2 regions of the Enterobacter sp. UPMP701 genome follow, and region 2 is predicted to be linked to the other one. Evidence: predicted binding sites of a transcription regulator. Region 2 holds the regulator's gene; the other holds the start of a gene.
What was found. The regulator sigma-54, encoded in region 2, starts transcription at its own class of promoters, with help from an activator protein. The targets are predictions, from matches to a motif close to GTTGGCACANNTTTCGCTNT.
Positions count from the first base shown of each region.

Region 1: the regulator sigma-54 is predicted to act here: its motif matches at 3,918-3,937, upstream of ACWKXT_RS06375 (amino acid ABC transporter substrate-binding protein).

Region 1 is NZ_JBSKJN010000002.1:174,439-180,380, forward strand. Features, by position in the region: gene ACWKXT_RS06355 (PhoH family protein) at 1-829, shown strand, start outside; gene ybeY (rRNA maturation RNase YbeY) at 826-1,293, shown strand; gene corC (CNNM family magnesium/cobalt transport protein CorC) at 1,378-2,256, shown strand; gene lnt (apolipoprotein N-acyltransferase) at 2,262-3,800, shown strand; gene ACWKXT_RS06375 (amino acid ABC transporter substrate-binding protein) at 4,210-5,115, shown strand; gene ACWKXT_RS06380 (amino acid ABC transporter permease) at 5,271-5,942, shown strand, end outside.
Region 2 is NZ_JBSKJN010000013.1:11,954-17,895, forward strand. Features, by position in the region: gene kdsC (3-deoxy-manno-octulosonate-8-phosphatase KdsC) at 1-294, shown strand, start outside; gene lptC (LPS export ABC transporter periplasmic protein LptC) at 291-866, shown strand; gene lptA (lipopolysaccharide ABC transporter substrate-binding protein LptA) at 835-1,389, shown strand; gene lptB (LPS export ABC transporter ATP-binding protein) at 1,396-2,121, shown strand; gene rpoN (RNA polymerase factor sigma-54) at 2,169-3,602, shown strand; gene hpf (ribosome hibernation promoting factor) at 3,625-3,912, shown strand; gene ptsN (PTS IIA-like nitrogen regulatory protein PtsN) at 3,995-4,486, shown strand; gene rapZ (RNase adapter RapZ) at 4,532-5,386, shown strand; gene npr (PTS phosphocarrier protein NPr) at 5,383-5,655, shown strand; gene mtgA (monofunctional biosynthetic peptidoglycan transglycosylase) at 5,694-5,942, opposite strand, start outside.

The DNA of each region.
Region 1 (5,942 bases), on a different contig from region 2:
GCGCGGTGAAATTCAGGATATTGAGCCGGAACAGATCCACCTCGCCATTAAAGAGGCGCGCGTGCTTGAGCAGAGCGCGGAAAGCGTGCCTGACTACGGTAAGGCAATCAATATCAAGACCAAGCGTGGCGTCATCAAGCCGCGTACGCCAAACCAGGCGCAGTACATCGCCAACATTCTTGACCATGACATTACCTTCGGCGTAGGCCCGGCGGGTACGGGTAAAACCTATCTCGCGGTTGCCGCTGCGGTGGATGCACTGGAGCGTCAGGAGATCCGTCGTATCCTGCTGACCCGCCCTGCCGTTGAAGCGGGTGAAAAGCTGGGCTTCCTGCCCGGCGATCTGAGCCAGAAGGTCGACCCGTATCTGCGTCCGCTATACGACGCGCTGTTCGAGATGCTCGGCTTTGAGAAAGTGGAGAAGCTGATCGAACGTAACGTGATAGAAGTTGCACCACTGGCCTACATGCGCGGCCGTACGCTCAACGACGCATTCATCATTCTTGATGAAAGCCAGAACACCACCATCGAACAGATGAAAATGTTCCTGACGCGTATCGGCTTCAACTCGAAAGCGGTTATCACCGGTGACGTCACCCAGATCGACCTGCCGCGCAGCACCAAATCTGGCCTGCGTCACGCCATTGAGGTGCTGGCTGAGGTCGATGAAATCAGCTTTAACTTCTTCCACAGTGAAGACGTGGTACGCCACCCGGTGGTCGCGCGCATCGTTAACGCCTATGAAGCCTGGGAAGAGGCGGATCAAAAACGCAGGGCCGAACAGGCCGCGGAACGTAAGCGCGAAGCGCAGGAGCAAGAACAGAAATGAGTCAGGTGATCCTCGATTTACAGCTGGCCTGTGAAGACAATTCCGGCATGCCAGAAGAGGCACAGTTTCAGAAATGGCTGGATGCAGTAATCCCCCAGTTTCAGGAAGAATCAGAAGTTACGATTCGCCTGGTGGATGAAGCAGAAAGCCATGAGCTTAACCTGACCTACCGTGGGAAAGATAAGCCAACCAACGTGCTCTCTTTCCCGTTCGAAGCGCCGCCGGGCATTGAGATGCCGCTACTGGGCGATCTGATCATCTGCCGTCAGGTGGTTGAGCAGGAAGCCAAAGAGCAGCAAAAGCCGCTTGAGGCCCACTGGGCGCATATGGTGGTACACGGCAGCCTGCACCTGCTGGGCTACGATCACATTGAAGATGACGAAGCGGAAGAGATGGAGTCCCTCGAGACAGAGATAATGCTTGCTCTGGGCTATGAGGATCCGTACATTGCCGAGAAAGAATAGTCAGTTACTGACTACCATGCTGCCGCGCAGGGACATAGCGCGGCGGTTAACGTTGAACTAACAAGAGAACCCTTAACAAACGCCATGAGCGACGACAATTCACACAGTAGCGACACGACAACCAGTAAAAAGGGATTTTTCTCCCTCATTCTGAACCAGCTTTTCCACGGCGAACCGAAAAACCGTGATGAACTGCTGGAGCTGATTCGTGATTCCGGGCAGAACGACCTTATCGACGAAGATACGCGCGAAATGCTCGAAGGGGTGATGGACATCGCCGACCAGCGCGTCCGCGATATCATGATCCCCCGCTCGCAGATGATTACCCTGAAACGTAACCAGACCCTGGACGAGTGCCTCGATGTGATCATCGAATCCGCCCACTCGCGTTTCCCGGTCATCAGCGAAGATAAAGATCACATCGAAGGGATTTTGATGGCCAAAGATCTGCTGCCGTTTATGCGCAGCGATGCCGAAGCCTTCAGCATGGAAAAAGTGTTACGCCAGGCCGTGGTTGTGCCGGAAAGTAAACGTGTGGATCGGATGCTGAAAGAGTTTCGCTCTCAGCGTTACCACATGGCGATTGTTATTGATGAATTCGGCGGCGTCTCAGGTCTGGTCACGATCGAAGATATTCTTGAACTGATCGTGGGCGAAATCGAAGACGAGTACGACGAAGAAGAAGATATCGACTTCCGTCAGCTCAGCCGCCACACCTGGACCGTGCGCGCGCTGGCCTCGATTGAAGACTTTAACGACGCGTTTGGGACCCACTTCAGCGATGAAGAGGTCGATACCATTGGCGGGCTGGTGATGCAGGCCTTTGGTCATCTTCCGGCGCGCGGCGAGACCGTTGACATTGACGGTTACCAGTTCAAAGTCGCCATGGCCGACAGCCGACGTATTATTCAGGTTCACGTCAGAACGCCGGACGACTCACCGGTGCCAAAACTGGAAGATTAATGTAAATGGCATTTGCCTCATTACTTGAACGCCAGCGCGTCCGTTTGCTGCTGGCGCTGTTGCTCGGAGCCAGCGGTACGCTGGCTTTTTCTCCTTACGATATCTGGCCTGCCGCCATTCTCTCCCTGATGGGGCTTCAGGGGTTAACCCTGAATCGTCGTCCGGTACAGGCCGCTGCCATCGGTTACTTCTGGGGGCTGGGGCTGTTTGGCTCTGGCATCAACTGGGTCTACGTCAGTATCGCGCAGTTCGGCGGCATGCCGGGGCCGGTGAACGTCTTCCTGGTCGTCCTGCTCGCCGCCTATCTCTCGCTCTATACCGGTCTGTTTGCCGGCATTCTCTCGCGCCTGTGGCCAAAAACCACCTGGCTGCGTGTTGCCATTGCCGCGCCGGTTGTCTGGCAGATTACCGAGTTTCTGCGCGGCTGGGTCCTGACCGGCTTCCCGTGGCTGCAGTTCGGCTACAGCCAGATTGACGGCCCGCAGAAAGGACTGGCGCCGGTCATGGGCGTAGAAGCCATTAACTTCCTGCTGATGGTCGTGAGCGGTCTGCTGGTGCTGGCGCTGGTCACGCGCGGCTGGAAGCCGCTGGTAGTGGCGCTGGTACTGTTCGCCCTGCCCTTCCCGCTGCGTTATATCCAGTGGTTTACGCCTGAGCCCGAGCGCGCTATGCAGGTCTCCATGGTGCAGGGGAATATCCCGCAGTCGATGAAGTGGGACGAGAAAGAGCTGCTGAATACGCTGAAGATCTACGCCAACGCCACCGAAGAGGTGATGGGTAAATCGCAGCTGATTATCTGGCCGGAGTCTGCCATTCCCGATCTGGAGATCAACCAGCAGCCGTTCCTCAACATGATGAACGACCTGCTGGTGGCGCGCGGCAGCACCCTGATTACCGGCATTGTTGACGCGCGTCTGAATCAGCAAAACCGCTACGACACCTACAACACCATTATTACGCTCGGTAAAGACAGCGAATACAGCTATCAATCCACCGACCGGTACAACAAGAACCACCTGGTACCGTTCGGTGAATTTGTGCCGCTGGAGTCGATTCTGCGCCCGCTGGCCCCGTTCTTTGACCTGCCGATGTCCTCCTTCAGCCGCGGCCCGTACGTTCAGCCCCAGCTGCATGCGCACGGCCTGGCCCTGACGGCCGCCATCTGCTACGAAATCATCCTCGGCGAGCAGGTGCGGGATAACTTCCGTCCGGATACCGACTATCTGCTGACCATCTCAAACGATGCGTGGTTTGGTAAATCTATCGGCCCGTGGCAGCACTTCCAGATGGCGCGCATGCGTTCCCTGGAGCTGGCGCGTCCGCTGCTGCGCAGCACCAACAACGGCATCACCGCCGTGATTGGTCCGCAGGGCGAAATCCAGTCCATGATCCCGCAGTTCACACGCGAGGTGCTGACCACCAACGTCACGCCAACAACGGGGCTGACGCCGTACGCGCGCACCGGCAACTGGCCGCTGTGGATTTTGACCGCGCTGTTCGGCTTTGGCGCCGTGCTGATGAGCCTGCGTCAGCGTCGTAAATAACCCCTCACCCTGGCCCTCTCCCCCAAGGGGAGAGGGAACAGTCCATGCACCGTTTCACTATCCAGCTCCGCCTTTTCCCCTCTCCCTTCCAGGGAGAGGGCTAGGGTGAGGGTCAATTCTGGCACGCCTATTGCTTTGTTTATTCACGCAAACGCAGTTTGGCTTAACGTGCAACCTTGTCGCACCAGCGTAGATCATCAGTAGCACCGAAACGGTGCAACGGGAGATTATTGCCTCTGAATGGTGCGGCGCGCTTCGCAAAAATAAACAATAACGCAGCAAAATCTTTACATTAAGCCAGACTAAATGTTAACAAGCTTGCATAACACTGCACTCGCATCGCGCGAGATATAACAACATCACAATGGGTATCAATGCGTCACTGGCGCTGATAAGAAAGGAGTTGGGTATGCAATTACGTAAACTGGCCACAGCAATGCTGGTTATGGGAATGTCCGCAGGCGTGGTTCACGCTGAAGACGCTCCGGCAGCAGGCAGCACTCTCGACAAGATTGCCAAAAACGGCGTAATCGTGGTCGGTCACCGTGAATCTTCTGTCCCGTTCTCTTACTACGACAACACGCAAAAAGTCGTGGGCTATTCACAGGATTACTCCAACGCCATCGTTGAAGCTGTGAAGAAAAAGCTGAACAAACCTGACCTGCAGGTGAAGCTGATCCCAATCACTTCACAGAACCGTATTCCACTGCTGCAAAACGGCACCTTTGATTTCGAGTGTGGCTCCACCACCAACAACCTCGAGCGGCAGAAACAGGCTGCCTTCTCTGACACCATCTTTGTCGTAGGCACCCGTCTGCTGACGAAGAAAGGCGGTGAGATCAAAGATTTTGCTGACCTGAAAGGCAAAGCGGTCGTTGTGACTTCCGGTACCACTTCAGAAGTGCTGCTGCATAAGCTGAACGACGAGAAGAAAATGGACATGCGCATCATCAGCGCGAAAGACCATGGCGACTCCTTCCGCACCCTGGAAAGTGGTCGTGCGGTGGCGTTTATGATGGATGACGCCCTGCTGGCAGGCGAACGTGCGAAGGCGAAGAAACCAGATAACTGGGATATCGTCGGCACCGCGCAGTCCAAAGAAGCTTACGGCTGTATGCTGCGTAAAGACGATCCGCAGTTCAAAAAGCTGATCGATGACACCATCGCCCAGGTGCAGACCTCCGGTGAAGCGGAAAAATGGTTCGACAAGTGGTTCAAGAACCCGATTCCACCAAAAAATCTCAATATGAACTTTGAACTGTCTGACGACATGAAAGCGCTGTTCAAATCTCCAAATGACAAGGCTCTTAACTAATTAGAACAACAGGGGCGGGATCTCCTGCCCTCTCGATTGTCGGGAAGCATGGACAGACTATACGCCGAGAGGTCGTTCCCCACTCAGCGCGAAAAATGAGCTTCTCACCAATCTTCGAGGGTAGCGCTGCTACCCTTTTTTTTCTGGAGTTTATTATGTCAATAGACTGGAACTGGGGCATATTCCTGCAACAAGCCCCGTTCGGCAACACCACCTATCTTGGCTGGCTGTGGAGCGGCTTCCAGGTCACCGTGGCATTATCGATAACGGCGTGGATCATCGCGTTTCTTGTCGGTTCTTTGTTCGGTATTCTGCGCACCGTCCCTAACCGTTTTCTTTCAACAATTGGCACCCTGTATGTGGAACTGTTCCGTAACGTTCCGCTGATCGTGCAATTCTTTACCTGGTATCTGGTCATCCCGGAACTGCTGCCGGAAAATATTGGCATGTGGTTCAAGTCGGAACTGGATCCGAACGTACAGTTCTTTGTCTCCTCCATGATGTGTCTGGGGCTGTTTACCGCTGCGCGCGTTTGCGAGCAGGTGCGTGCCGCCATTCAGTCATTGCCGCGCGGACAAAAAAACGCCGGCCTGGCAATGGGCCTGACCCTGCCCCAAACCTATCGCTACGTGCTGCTGCCTAACGCCTACCGCGTTATCGTTCCACCGATGACCTCCGAGATGATGAACCTGGTGAAAAACTCGGCCATCGCCTCAACTATCGGCCTGGTGGATATGGCCGCGCAGGCGGGCAAGCTGCTGGATTACTCCGCTCACGCGTGGGAATCCTTCACTGCGATCACGCTCGCGTATGTTCTGATTAACGCT
Region 2 (5,942 bases):
ATTACCCACCTGTATCAGGGTCAATCCGATAAGATGGCGGCGTTCAACGATTTACTGGGTAAACTGGCCATCGCCCCGGAAAACGTGGCCTACGTTGGGGACGATCTGATTGACTGGCCGGTGATGGCAGAAGTCGGTCTCAGCATCGCGGTTGCCGATGCGCACCCGCTGCTGATCCCACGCGCAGACTACGTTACCCGCATTAACGGTGGCCGGGGTGCTGTACGTGAAGTCTGCGATCTGCTTCTGCTGGCGCAGGGCAAGCTTGATGAGGCCAAAGGGCAATCAATATGAGTAAAACCAGACGTTGGGTTATCATTCTGCTTTCGCTTGCCGCACTGGTATTGATTGGCGTGAACCTTGCCGATCGCGACGATACGCAAACGGAAGTGGTCAATAATAACGATCCAACCTATAAAAGCGATCACAGCGACACCGTGGTCTATAGCCCGGAAGGTGCGCTGAACTATCGCCTGATCGCCCAGCACGTGGAATATTTTTCAGATGAAGGCGTGTCGTGGTTTACCCAACCTGTTATGACCACGTTTGATAAAGACAAAGTCCCGACGTGGTCGATTAAGTCAGATCGGGCAAAACTCACAAATGACCGTATGCTTTATCTGTATGGCCACGTTGAAGTCAACGCCCTGACCGCTGACTCGCAACTGCGGAAAATTACGACGGATAATGCCCAGATTAACCTGGTAACCCAGGACGTGACCTCGCAGGATCTGGTCACACTGTATGGCACAACATTTAATTCCAGCGGTTTAAGAATGCGCGGGAACTTACGCAGCAAGAACGCCGAGCTGATTGAAAAGGTTAGAACCTCCTATGAAATTCAAAACAAACAAACTCAGCCTTAAAGTAATTATCGCCAGCGCGATGCTGGCGGCGAGTCTCCCCGCGCTTGCTGTAACGGGCGATACCGACCAGCCGATCCATATCGAGTCCGACACCCAGTCTCTCGATATGCAGGGTAACGTCGTCACCTTCACGGGTAACGTTGTCGTGACGCAGGGCACCATCAAAATCAACGCCGATAAAGTGGTCGTGACCCGTCCGGGCGGCGAGCAGGGCAAAGAGATCATTGATGGTTACGGCAACCCGGCAACCTTCTACCAGATGCAGGACAACGGCAAACCAGTGAAAGGCCGCGCCTCGCATATGCACTATGAGCTGGCGAAGGATCTGGTCATCCTGACCGGGAAAGCGTATCTGGAACAGCTGGACAGCAATATCACCGGTGACCAGATTACCTATCTGGTGAAAGAGCAGAAAATGCAGGCCTCCAGCGAGAAAGGCAAACGCGTAACCACCGTGCTGGTTCCGTCGCAGCTGCAGGACAAAGGCAAGGGCCAGGCCCCGGCACAGAAGAAGAGTAACTAATTCGTTATGGCAACATTAACTGCAAAAAATCTCGCGAAGGCCTATAAGGGCCGCCGTGTCGTAGAAGATGTCAGTCTGACCGTCAACTCCGGCGAAATTGTTGGCCTGCTTGGCCCGAACGGTGCGGGTAAAACCACCACCTTCTACATGGTCGTAGGCATTGTGCCGCGCGATGCCGGCAACATCGTCATCGACGATGAAGACATCAGCCTGCTGCCGCTGCACGCGCGTGCGCGTCGTGGCATCGGCTATCTGCCGCAGGAAGCCTCTATTTTCCGTCGTCTGAGCGTCTTTGATAACCTGATGGCGGTCCTGCAAATTCGCGACGACCTGACCAGCGAACAGCGTCAGGATCGCGCCAACGAGCTGCTGGAAGAGTTCCACATTGAGCACCTGCGCGACAGCCTCGGTCAGGCATTGTCCGGGGGGGAACGCCGTCGTGTTGAGATTGCGCGCGCGCTGGCCGCAAACCCGAAATTTATCCTTCTGGATGAACCGTTTGCGGGCGTCGACCCGATCTCCGTTATCGATATTAAACGTATTATTGAGCATCTGCGTGACAGCGGGCTTGGCGTGCTGATCACCGACCACAACGTGCGTGAAACGCTGGCCGTATGTGAACGCGCGTATATTGTGAGCCAGGGCAATCTGATCGCCCACGGTACGCCGCAGCAGATCCTCGAAGACGATCATGTTAAGCGCGTCTATCTTGGGGAAGACTTCAGACTCTGATAGGGTAGAGGTAACATAACGCCGAACCGGAGAAAAATGCTCTGAACATGAAGCAAGGTTTGCAATTAAGGCTCAGCCAACAACTGGCAATGACGCCGCAGCTACAGCAGGCCATTCGTCTGCTGCAACTGTCCACCTTAGAACTCCAGCAGGAGCTCCAGCAGGCGCTGGACAGCAATCCCCTGCTGGAGCAAGCCGATCTTCATGATGAGGTAGATACTCAGCAGTCACAGGACACAGAAGCGCTCGACACCGCGGATGCTCTCGAACAAAAAGAGATGCCGGACGAGCTACCGCTGGATGCCAGCTGGGATGAAATCTATACCGCTGGTACCCCTTCTGGTACGCGTGCAGACTACCAGGACGATGAGCTACCGGTCTATCAGGGCGAAACCACCCAGTCGCTGCAGGATTACCTGATGTGGCAGGTGGAACTTACCCCCTTCTCTGATACCGACCGCGCGATCGCCACGTCGATTGTCGACGCCGTTGACGACACCGGCTATTTGACCGTCACGCTGGACGACATTCTGGAAAGCATGGGCGACGAAGAGATTGAACTTGAAGAGATTGAAGCCGTTCTGAAGCGCATTCAGCGTTTCGATCCTGTCGGCGTGGCCGCGAAAGATCTGCGCGACTGCCTGCTGATCCAGCTTTCTCAGTTCAGCAAAGAGACGCCATGGCTCGACGAGGCGCGCTTAATCATCAGCGATCATCTGGATCTTCTCGCCAACCACGATTTCCGCTCTCTGATGCGCGTTACGCGCCTGAAAGAAGAGGTGCTGAAAGAGGCGGTGAATCTGATCCAGTCACTCGATCCGCGCCCCGGCCAGTCGATCCAGACCAGTGAACCCGAGTACGTCATCCCGGACGTGCTGGTCAGAAAACACAATGACCGCTGGGTCGTTGAACTGAACTCTGACAGCATCCCTCGCCTGCAAATCAACCAGCAGTATGCTTCCATGTGCACCAGCGTGCGCAACGACTCCGACAATCAATATATTCGTAGCAATCTTCAGGAAGCGCGATGGTTGATCAAGAGTCTGGAAAGCCGAAATGATACCCTGCTCCGCGTGAGCCGCTGCATCGTCGAACAGCAGCAGGCGTTCTTTGAGCAGGGTGAAGAGTATATGAAACCGATGGTGCTGGCGGATATCGCCCAGGCCGTCGAGATGCATGAATCCACGATTTCCCGCGTCACGACGCAGAAGTATCTGCACAGTCCGCGCGGTATTTTTGAGCTTAAGTATTTCTTCTCCAGCCACGTGAATACCGAGGGCGGCGGCGAAGCCTCCTCAACGGCGATTCGTGCCCTGGTGAAGAAGTTAATCGCCGCGGAGAACCCCGCGAAGCCACTAAGTGACAGTAAGTTAACCACCATGCTGTCCGATCAGGGTATTATGGTGGCACGTCGTACTGTTGCGAAGTATCGAGAGTCTTTATCCATTCCGCCGTCTAACCAGCGTAAACAACTGGTCTGACACAACCGATAAGGAAGACACTATGCAGCTCAATATCACAGGACACAACGTCGAGATTACTGAGGCCTTACGTGACTTCGTGAACGCTAAGTTCGCGAAACTCGAGCAGTATTTCGAAAGGATCAACCAGGTCTACGTTGTGTTGAAAGTGGAGAAAGTGACTCATATCTCGGACGCAACCCTGCATGTAAACGGGGGTGAACTCCATGCCAGTGCGGAAGGGCAAGACATGTACGCGGCTATCGACGGCTTGATTGATAAGCTTGCGCGACAGCTCAATAAACATAAAGATAAACTGAAACAACACTAATTGTCCGGGCAGTTAACGGGTGCAGGACGGCCTGTTGTGAAACACAACAGGCCATTTGTACAGTTAGCGCTTAGGTGAAATTATGATGAACAACGATTCCGCTCTTCAACTGAGCAATGTCCTTAACCAGGAATGTACCCGCAGTGCCGTTCACTGCCAGAGCAAAAAACGTGCGCTGGAGATCATTAGTGAACTGGCCGCAAAACAGCTGGGCCTGCCGCCGCAGGTGGTGTTCGAAGCGATCCTGACCCGCGAAAAAATGGGCAGTACCGGTATCGGCAACGGCATCGCGATCCCGCACGGCAAGCTGGAAGAGGACACCCTGCGTGCCGTCGGTGTGTTTGTGCAGCTGGAAACGCCAATTGCCTTTGATGCCATTGATAACCAGCCCGTCGATCTCCTCTTCGCGCTGCTGGTGCCAGCCGATCAGACCAAGACCCATCTGCATACGCTTTCACTGGTCGCTAAGCGTCTGGCCGATAAAACCATCTGCCGTCGACTACGCTCAGCCCAAAGTGATGAAGAGCTTTATCAGATTATCACTGAAGCAGAAGGCAATCAGGATGACGCATAACCAGGAGATGGCCTTCACATCTGTTGTCCTGAGGAGAAACGGAACATGGTGCTGATGATTGTCAGCGGACGTTCAGGGTCGGGGAAATCCGTTGCCCTGCGCGCGCTGGAAGACATGGGTTTTTACTGCGTCGATAACCTGCCGGTGGTGTTATTGCCCGATCTGGCCCGCACGCTGGCAGAGAGACAAACCTCTGCCGCCGTCAGTATCGACGTCCGTAACATGCCGGAATCGCCAGAAATTTTCGAACAGGCCATGAGCAACCTGCCTGACACGTTCTCGCCTCAGCTGCTGTTCCTCGATGCCGATCGCAATACGCTGATCCGCCGCTACAGCGACACCCGCCGTTTGCACCCGCTTTCCAGCAAGAATCTCTCTCTGGAGAGCGCCATCGATGAAGAGAGCGATCTGCTGGAGCCGCTGCGCTCTCGTGCTGACCTGATTGTCGACACCTCTGAGATGTCCGTTCACGAGCTGGCCGAAATGCTGAGAACCCGGCTGCTGGGCAAACGCGAGCGCGAACTGACGATGGTGTTCGAATCCTTCGGCTTTAAGCACGGTATTCCGATTGATGCGGATTATGTTTTCGACGTGCGCTTCCTGCCGAACCCGCACTGGGATCCGAAGCTGCGCCCAATGACCGGTCTGGATAAGCCCGTCGCGGCATTCCTCGACAGGCACACAGAAGTTCACAATTTTATCTACCAGACGCGAAGCTACCTTGAGCTATGGTTACCTATGCTGGAGACAAACAATCGTAGCTACCTGACGGTGGCGATTGGCTGTACCGGCGGTAAACATCGTTCGGTCTACATCGCCGAACAGCTGGCCGATTATTTCCGCTCACGCGGGAAGAACGTTCAGTCCCGTCATCGCACGCTGGAAAAACGTAAAACATGACCGTAAAACAAACCGTTGAGATCACCAATAAGCTGGGCATGCATGCGCGCCCGGCGATGAAGCTGTTTGAACTGATGCAGGGTTTCGATGCAGAAGTGCTGCTGCGTAATGACGAAGGCACCGAAGCGGAAGCCAACAGCGTGATTGCGCTGCTGATGCTGGACTCCGCCAAAGGGCGCCAGATTGAGGTAGAAGCCACCGGTCCTCAGGAAGAGGAAGCCCTGGCGGCGGTGATTGCCCTGTTTAACGCCGGATTCGACGAAGATTAGACCTGCTATTCTGGCGGGTGGCGCTGCGCTTACCCGCTCTACATTAACGCATTTCTCTCCATAAACCCTTCCCCACCCAGCTGGCGCATCTGGCGCATGATCCACGCCTGACGGCTTCGCACGTACCCTGATGGGGCACTGGCTTTGAAGCGGATGGGATTCGGTAAAACAGCGGCCAATAGCGCTGCTTCTGACATGCTCAGATGGCTGGCTGGCTTATTGAAATAACGCTGTGCGGCAGCTTCCACGCCAAAAACACCGTCGCCAAACTCAGCGACGTTGAGATA